DNA from 2 places in the Plantactinospora sp. CNZ320 genome. Region 1 is predicted to be linked to the other one. Evidence: riboswitches for the same ligand, from Rfam matches in the RefSeq annotation. Region 1 holds a riboswitch; the other holds the start of a gene.

Region 1 (4,466 bases):
ACTCGGGGTGAACCACATCGACACCGCCGCGTTCTACTTCTCGGCGCTGCGGTCGGCCAACGAGTTGATCAACCGGGCGCTGGCGCCGTACCCGGACGATCTGGTCATCGCCACAAAGGTCGGACCGGGTCGGGACCCGTCGGGTGAGTGGCTGCCGCCGGCCCGGCCGGAGCAGTTGCGCGGCCAGGTCGAGGAGAACCTCCGGCAGCTCGGCCGGGACCATCTCGACCTGGTGAACCTCCGGGTGCACGGCCCCGACCCGATCGCGGAGCGGTTCGGCGTACTGGCCGAGCTGCGCGAGGCCGGGCTGATCCGGCACCTGGGCGTCTCCAACATCCGGCCGGAGCAGCTCGCCGAGGCGCAGGAGATCGCGCCGGTGGTCTGCGTGCAGAACCCGTACGGGGTCGACTACCGGCGTACCGCCGACGACCTCGTGCGGATCTGTGGTGAGCAGGGCATCGCCTTCGTGCCGTTCTTCGCGATCGCCGGTGCGGGCCGGGAGGCGGGTGTGACCGCCGGCGGTGACGGCGATGCCGAGCTGCGGGCGGTGGCGGAGGTGCACAGCGCGACTGTCGCGCAGGTCCGGCTCGCCTGGACGTTGCACCGTGGCCCGCACGTGCTGGCGATCCCGGGTACCGGCAATCCGGAGCACCTGGTCGCGAACGTGGCCGCGGGCGGCCTGCGGCTCAGCCCGGACGAGCTGGCCCGGCTCGACGCGACCGGCTGAGCGCCCGGCCCCTGGGCGGGTGCGGCGGCGGCCCTTGAAAGAGCCGGGTCAGACGTTCTGGTCGCGGCTGGCCAGCCCGGCCGGCGCGGCGGCCAGGGCGGCCTGGATCGCCTCGACCAGGGCGAGCGCCGACTCCTCGGTCAGCTCGACCGCGACCCGCGCCCCCGGGCCGGCGGCCGGGTTCAGGAAGTCGATGTTGAGGGTGTGTGCGTACGGCGCGTGTGTCGGATGGTCGACATAGACGCAGGTGCGGGTGACCGGGAACCAGCCGCCGGCACCCTTGCCGCTGCCGTCGATCTCGCGCTGCACCGTGACGTACGTGCACATGCCGGCCTCCTCGGACTCGGACGGACAGGACTCGGACTGACGGACAGGACTCGGACTGACGCGACCCGGACCCGGACGGGATCGGCCGGTCAGGCGTTCAGGTAGCGGTCGAAGAAGTCCCGGACCCGTTGCCACCCCTGGGTCGCGGCCAGCGGTCGGTAGCCGGGCCGGTCGACGGCGAAGAAGCCGTGCCCGGCATCGGCGAAGGTGTGGAACTCGTGCGGCTTGCCGAGCCGGGTCAGCTCCCGGGACAGCTCGTCCATCTGGGCCGGCGCCGGATAGCGGTCCTCGGCACCGAAGAGGCCGAGCAGCGGGCAGGAGAGCCGGTCCGCCTGGTCGAGCAGCGGCCGCACCGCCAGCGGGAAGTCCTCCGGTGGGTCGCCGACCACGAACGCGCCGTAGCAGTCGACGGCGGCGTCCAGCGGCAGCCGGGTGGCGGCCAGGAACGCCTGCCGGCCACCGGAGCAGTACCCGATCACCCCGACCCTGCCGTTCGAGGCCGGCAGTCCGCGCAGGTGGTCGGCCGCGCCGCCGACGTCGCCGATCAGCCGGTCGTCAGGTACCCCACCGGCGGCCCGGGCCGCCGCCGCCGCGTCGTCGGGGCTGGCGCCGGGCGCCTCCCGGGAGTACAGGTTGGGACAGATCGCCGCGAAGCCGTAGCTGGCCAGTCGACGGGTGATCTCCTTGGTCGCCTCGTCGTAACCGGGCATGTGGTGGATCACCACCACCCCGCCGTGCGGTGTGTCGCCGAGGGGCTGGGCCAGGTACGCCTCGATCTCGTCGCCGCCCGCCCCGGTGATCCGGACCGTTCCGGCCTGCATCGCGTCCCGCAACGTCCCGCTCCCGTCCTGCCCGGCCGGATCGTGCGCGCCGGCCGTACCCGAATGTCGTTAGCTTGGACAACTATTTCAGCCGGCGGCCGGCGGCGGACCGGTGCCGGGATCTTCCTCACACCGGAAACAGACCCGGGACACCGGCCCGCGCTGCCCGTAGACTGTCGGGCACAACTTCATACCTCATCCAGAGGGGCTGAGGGATACGGCCCGAAGACGCCCCGGCAACCACTCCACGGCGGAGCAGGTGCCAAATCCGTCCCCGCCGCGCGGTGCGGCGCCAGGGAAAGATGAGAGGACGGCTATCGCCATGACGTCGATCATCGACGCGACCCCCAGCCAGACCAGCCCGGTGGCACCGAATCCCGCCCGTGTCCTCGTCTGTCGGGGTTGTGGCGCCGAATACCCGTTGATCGCGCAGCACGCCTGTTACGAGTGTTTCGGCCCGCTGGAGGTCGGCTACGACGCCGCGACCCTGGCCCGGGTCACCCGGGCGGACATCGAGGCCGGCCCGGACAACCTCTGGCGGTACGCCGCACTGCTGCCGACCGGCCAGGACCCGGCCGCCCGGGTCACCGTCGACCCGGGGCTGACCCCGCTGGTCCCGGCCGCCGCCCTCGCCGCCGAACTGGGCATCAGGGCGCCGCTCTGGGTCAAGGACGACAGCGCCAACCCCACCCACTCGTTCAAGGACCGGGTGGTGTCGGTGGCGCTGACCGCCGCCCGCGGGCTCGGCTTCACCCGGTTCGCCTGCGCCTCGACCGGCAACCTGGCGAACTCGGTCGCCGCGCACGCGGCCCGGGCCGGGGTGCCGTCGATCGTCTTCATCCCCGGTGACCTGGAGCAGGGCAAGGTGGTGACCACCGCCGTCTACGGCGGCGACGTGGTCGCCATCGACGGCTCGTACGACGACGTCAACCGGCTCTGTGGCGAGCTGGTCGAGACCGACGAGTTCGCCGACACCGCGTTCGTCAACGTGAACGTCCGGCCGTACTACGCCGAGGGCTCCAAGACGCTCGGCTACGAGGTGGCCGAGCAGTTGGGGTGGCGGATTCCCGAGCAGGTGGTCGTCCCGATGGCCAGTGGCGAACTGCTCACCAAGATCGACAAAGCGTTCAGCGAGCTTGTCGAGATCGGACTGGTCGAGGCGCCGGCGAACGGCTGGAAGGTCTTCGGCGCCCAGTCGGCCGGCTGCAACCCGATCGCCGTCGCGCTGCACTCCGACACCGACGTGATCACCCCGGTCCGGCCGACCGGGATCGCCAAGTCGCTCAACATCGGCGACCCGGCCGCCGGGCTCTACGCCCTGGAGGCGGTGCGCCGTACCGGTGGCTGGATGGACTACGCCGACGACGACGAGATCCGCGCCGCCATCCGCCAGTTGGCCCGGACCACAGGCGTCTTCGCCGAGACGGCCGGCGGGGTGACCGTGGCCGTACTCGGCAAGCTGGTGGCGAGCGGCCGGCTGGACCCGGACGCCGAGACGGTCGTCTACAACACCGGCGAGGGGCTCAAGACCCTGGATGCGGTGGCGGCACAGGTCGGTCCGACGTACCGGATCAGGCCGTCGCTGCGGGCGGTCCGCGACGCCGGCCTGCTCGGCTGAATTTCCGGGAAGAAATTTTCGGCATCTGCCCGAAGCGTGCTCGGGCAGATGCACGTGCAACTTGCAGGTGGAATCGTTCCAGTCCACCGACCGGGTCGCCTGCCCGGCGGTACGAATGCGTTGCGTAGCTGCTCTTTTGCCACCCGTGACGAAAACACGCGGAAGAGGGCTTGACGACTGCATCTGCACGACGCAAGATGCTCCGTGCGGGAGGACGCACCGCCGTAGACTTTCAAAGCTCTTACGACCCAGCGCCGGAGGCGTTGTGCGGGCGTCCTCCCGACCAAACTCTTCCGCCCGGTCCGGCCGACGCTCACAACCCGCCGTCGGGCTCAACGCGAATCCACCGCCCCAGGTGACGGTTGCTCGATATTCGGTCGCGCCGGGTCCGGGTAAGCGGCACCCTCCAGAGCATGGACATCGTGGTCACCCCACTCGACGTCACCGACGTCGCCGCAACCGAGCGGGCGTACGAGATCGAGGCCGCCGCGCGTGCGGCCGACCAGCCCGACGTGCCGCCGCTGCCCCGACAGCGCTTCCTCGCCGGGCTCCGGCGCCCGTGGCCGGGTAACGAAGAGAGGCACTCGCTTGGCTTTCTCGACGGGGTGGCCGTGGGCTATCTGGGAGTCTCGCTGCCGCAGCTGGAGAACCTGGAGAACGCCGAGCTTGTGCTCGCCGTCCATCCGGAGTACCGCCGTCGGGGCGTCGGCCGGGCGCTCTACGAGCACGCGGTGCGGCTGGTCCGCCAGGAGGGACGCAAACGGATCATCGCCGAGGTGGTGAACATGAGCCCCGAGGCCGCGCCGACGACACCGGGTGACGCCTTCGCCGCCGCGATGGGTGCCAAGCCGGCGCTGGCCGACATACGCCGCCGGCTCGACCTGACCACGCTCGACGAGGCCGAACTCGACCGGCTGATGGCCGAGGGCCTGGCCCGGGCCGAGGGCTACTCGCTGGTGCGCTGGCGGGGCGC
Region 2 (4,466 bases), 5.5 Mb from region 1:
GATCACAGGACCAGTGCCCCGGCAGGCAGTCCGATCAGAGGACCTGGGAGAGGAACTGGCCGAGCCGGGCGCTGCGCGGGGCCTCGAAGATCTGGGCCGGTGGGCCGGCCTCGACCACCCGACCCCGGTCCAGGAAGACGACCTGGTCGGCGACCTGTCGGGCGAAGCCCATCTCGTGGGTGACGACAAGCATCGTCATGCCCTGACCGGCCAGATCCGCCATCAGCGAGAGCACGCCCTTGACCAGTTCGGGGTCGAGCGCCGAGGTCGCCTCGTCGAAGAGCATCACCCGGGGCGACATCGCCAGCGCCCGGGCGATGGCCACCCGCTGCTGCTGACCGCCGGAGAGCCGACCGGGGCGTACGTCCGCCTTGTGCCGCAGCCCGACCAGGTCGAGTTGGCGCAGCGCCACTTCGTTCGCCTCGTCCCTGGAGAGCTTCCTGAGCTGCCGGAGAGCGAGCGTGACGTTGCGCAGCACCGTCATGTGCGGAAAGAGGTTGAACTGCTGGAAGACCATGCCGATCCGCTGGCGCAGCGCGTCCGGGTCCTGGTCGAGCACGCTCACGCCGTCGAGCAGTACGTCGCCCCGGTCCGGCTCGAGCAGCCGGTTGACCACCCGCAGCAGGGTGGACTTCCCGGAGCCGGACGGGCCGATCACGCAGGCGGTCTCGCCCCGGCCCACCTCGATGTCGATGCCGCGCAACACCTGGTGCCGGCCGAACGACAGGTGCACGTCCCGGGTCGCGACGCTCACCGACTCGTATCCGAGACCCGCCTCGGCGGGCCGGGTCGACACCGTCGGAGTGACAGAGTCAGGCATGCTGGGTTCCCCTTCCACCCGCCGGTAGCGCGGTCCCGCCGGCCAGCGCCACCGGATCCTCCTCGTCGGGTTCCGGGCCACCGGCCCGGCCGTCGCGCAGCCGCCGGTCGACCCAGTTGACCAGGTGGGTCAGCGGCACGGTGATGACCAGATAGAAGATTCCGGCGAGCAGCAGTGCGGACTCGTTGCCGGTGTTCGCCGCGTAGTCCTGGCCGATCCGGAACAGTTCCCGCTGGCTGGCCACCAGGCCGAGGAAGTAGACCAGGCTGGAGTCCTTGATCAGTGCGATGAGCTGGTTGACCCAGGCCGGCAGGACCCGGCGTACGCCCTGCGGGATGATCACCAGGCGCATGGCGGCACCGTGCGACAGGCCCAGCGCCCGGGTCGCCTCCAGTTGGCTGGCCTCCACGCTCTGGATGCCGGACCGGAAGATCTCCCCGATGTACGCCGCCGCGATCAGCGACAGCGCCAGGATGCCCAGCGGATAGGGGTTGGGTCCCCACCAGGCGAGCCCGAGCGGCGCCAGCCCGACCCCGATCAGCAGGATGGTGACGGCGGCCGGCAGTCCCCGGAACACGTCGGTGTAGATCCGGGCCGGCCAGCGCAGCCACCGGGTCCGGGCCAGCCCGGCCATCGCCAGCAGCATGCCGAGCAGCGTTCCCAGGATCGCCGAGAGCAGCGCCAGCAGCAGCGTGTTCGGCAGCCCGACCGTGAGCATCTCGGGCAGCGCCTCGCGCATCGACTCCCAGTCGAAGAACGTCTCCCACAGTGTCGCCAGGGTCTCCATCGCCTCACCTGTCTCGGTTCCGCCAGCCGTCGGCCGGCCGCGCGGGGCGGCCGGCCGACGGCTGTCTGAGGTGCTCGCCGGGTCAGCTCGCCGGGGTGGCGGCCGGGCTCGTCGGACCGGCCTTGACCGGCGGGTACGTCACAGTGCCGCTGCCCGGCTTGAACGTCTCTGGTATCGGCCGCCCGGGGTAGTACTGCTCCTGGAGGCGGGTCCAGGTGCCGTCCTCGATCACCTGGTCGAGTGCGGAGTTCAGCGCCTCGCGCAGCGGGTCGGCGCCCTTGGCCACAGCGAACGCGGTCGGCGCCGAGCTGAGCTGCTTCTCGGCCAGTACGATCTTGCCGCCACTCTCCTGTGCGGACTTCTCACCGATCTCGGCGGGCGCGATCCAGGCGTCGGCGGTCTTCGCCTTGAGCTGGTTGATCGCGCCGTTGTAGTCGGGTACCCGGACCGGGTCGAGGCCCTCCTTGGTGGCGTAGTCGTCCTGCACGGTGCCCTGCACCACGACCACCCGCTTGCCCTTCAACTCGGCGAAACTCCTGATCGGCGAGCCGGCCGGTACGTCGAGTCCGAAGTAGCCGAAGTCGTACCCGTTGGTGAAGTCGACGGTCTTCCGCCGCGCCTCGGTGATGGTGATCGACGACGAGCCGGCGTCGAACTTGTGGTTGTTCACCTGGGCGAGCAGCGCGGAGAACTCGGTGCCGACGAACTCCACCCGGAGCCCGAGCTTGCCGGCGACGGCGGTCATCAGGTCGTTGTCGAAGCCGGTGAACTTTCCGTCCTTGAGGAAGACGTTCGGCGGGGCGTCGGTCAGGGTGCCCACCCGCAGGGTCCCGGGTTGCAGCAGGTCGTACGGGTTGTCGGCGGTGTCGCCCGACGACGAGCCGCCGCAGGCGGCGACCGCGCCGAGCAGGGTGACGGCGGCGACCCCGGCGAGGAGGCGGGTGGCAAGAGTTTTAATACGCATTGTGCTGAAACTCCATGAAATATCCGGCGACGGCGTGCCGAAGGACCACCCCGACCGGTCAGGTCAAGGGCAGCGGGGAACGGCGTCGCTCAGGGGGTGCTGACGAGATGGTCGGAATGCCGCCGACCGGCGGTCGCGGTCAGGCCGAGGCCCGACAGAGCATGGTGCTGGTCCGGCAGAGGTCGACGTGTCGACGCCACCGGTGCCAGGTGACATGCAGCCGGCTCGTCCGCCCGGCTCGGATGCTGCGCACTTCGGAACCTCCATCGGTCCTGGCGGTAGCACCCGCACCCACGGTGGGGGGTTGCTGCGACGTCGACGAGCCAGGTCTCTCGGTCGCTCTGGATGGCCGCCGATCAGCATACTCAACCGGAGCACCGACATTCCAACTGGTCAGGGCCTCGATCGCTGTGGCGCTCGCCACCCGTCAGCGGTTACGGGGTGGCCGTCAGCACGTACACCCGCAAGGGCTGGGGCGGTGGGGTCTGCTCCGGCGGGCGGGGCTGATCCTGATTGGCCGGCAGGCTCTCCCAGCGCAGCGCGTACGTCCGGTCGCCGGACTGGGAGGCCGCCAGGCGAACCTGCATGCCCGGGAACGGCGAACGCACCCGGGTCACCTCCGCCGGCAGCGGGGGTTCCGGTACGTCGGCGACCACCGCCATCGAACTCGGCTCGACGACCAGTGACCGCCGGGCGCCGTGGCAGGAGTAGGGAATCCGGAGCTTCCCGTCCGGCAGGGTTGTCGGGTTGCCGTGCAACTGGGCGGTGAACTGTGGCAGCGAACCGCCGCCGCCGATCTCCCACCGACCGGTCCAGTTGGTCAGTTGGGTGACCTGCCAGTCGCCGGGGCCGTTCGGGCGGGCCGCGAAGAGTTGGTGCCCGAGCGCGGAGTCGTACTTCAGGTAGGTCAGCACGATCCGGTTGTCGCGGTCCAGTCCCAGCTTCAGGTTGCCGTTGACCGCACCGCTGTACGTCGGCACCGCGTCGACCCCCTCGACGCTGTGGTACGTCGCCGGCAGCGGAATCGGCCGGCCGGTGCTGTCCTCCCAGCGCACCAGGTCACGACTGCGCAGGTACGAAGGCATGCTCGAACTACCCGCGTCCGGCGTGTCACGCCACATGACGGCCATGTGCCAGAAGCCGTCCCCGCCCCGGACCGGCCCCTCGGGGTACGCGTTGCGCTCCTCCCCGTCGATGAACGGGGTCGACAGCAGGCTCGACCAACTCCGAGTGGCCGGGTCGTACCTGTTGTAGTAGTTGACGCCGGCGCCGCTGCCGCCGTTGCGGTAGCTGAAGAGCAGGTCTCCGTTGGTGTTCTGGAGGAATCGGGGATAGGTGACCGAGTTCTCGCGCTCGGCGGACACCATGGTCGGCACCCGGACCAGGGTCGAGACATCCCCGGCGACGGTGGTCCGGAAATACACCAGCGGAACGTCGTGCATGTTGCCGGACACATGCAGGTGCCCGGTGCTGTCCAGCGCCATCGTCACCGAGTTGTGGCTGTCCCAGCCGAGGACCGAGTCCAGCCGCCGGTAGGTCCAGGTGGTGGAATCCAACGCCCGGCGGGCGACCGTCATCCGGCGGTCACCGTCGTAGTAGGCCACGTACTGGTGGCTGCCCGTGGTCAGCGTCGACTGCTCCACCGGGTGCCCGCCCCAGGTCTGCCCGACGTCGACCACCTGGGCCACGGTCCGGTTCCCGCCGGGCAGCACGTAGTCGCCGGGCGTGGTCGGCGCGCAGTTCAACGGGCCCGGATCGGCTGGCGGGCTGGCCGGCAGCAGGCTGGTCTCCACCCCGAAGCTCCGGAGTCCGACCGCACCCGCCTGCGAGTACAGTCCCGCCCGGCCGCCCGAGAGCAGGTCCCGGAACCGCAGTCCGACGTACCGCTCGACGGC

What was found. Region 1 has a riboswitch for S-adenosylmethionine ahead of thrC (threonine synthase). Riboswitches for the same ligand answer to the same signal wherever they lie in the genome.
Region 2: linked by a shared signal. The riboswitch ahead of CLT71_RS00815 (ABC transporter substrate-binding protein) and the one ahead of thrC (threonine synthase) in region 1 are both predicted to bind S-adenosylmethionine.

What each region holds. Positions count from the first base shown of each region.
Region 1 covers NZ_PJMP01000001.1:5,660,916-5,665,381, forward strand. The annotation lists gene CLT71_RS25290 (oxidoreductase) at 1-727, shown strand, start outside; gene CLT71_RS25295 (DUF6295 family protein) at 776-1,054, opposite strand; gene CLT71_RS25300 (dienelactone hydrolase family protein) at 1,144-1,887, opposite strand; SAM riboswitch class I at 2,068-2,184, shown strand; gene thrC (threonine synthase) at 2,198-3,493, shown strand; gene CLT71_RS25310 (GNAT family N-acetyltransferase) at 3,907-4,466, shown strand, end outside.
Region 2 covers NZ_PJMP01000001.1:192,807-197,272, forward strand. The annotation lists gene CLT71_RS00805 (amino acid ABC transporter ATP-binding protein) at 35-820, opposite strand; gene CLT71_RS00810 (amino acid ABC transporter permease) at 813-1,607, opposite strand; gene CLT71_RS00815 (ABC transporter substrate-binding protein) at 1,690-2,571, opposite strand; SAM riboswitch class I at 2,832-2,923, opposite strand; gene CLT71_RS00820 (BNR repeat-containing protein) at 3,006-4,466, opposite strand, start outside.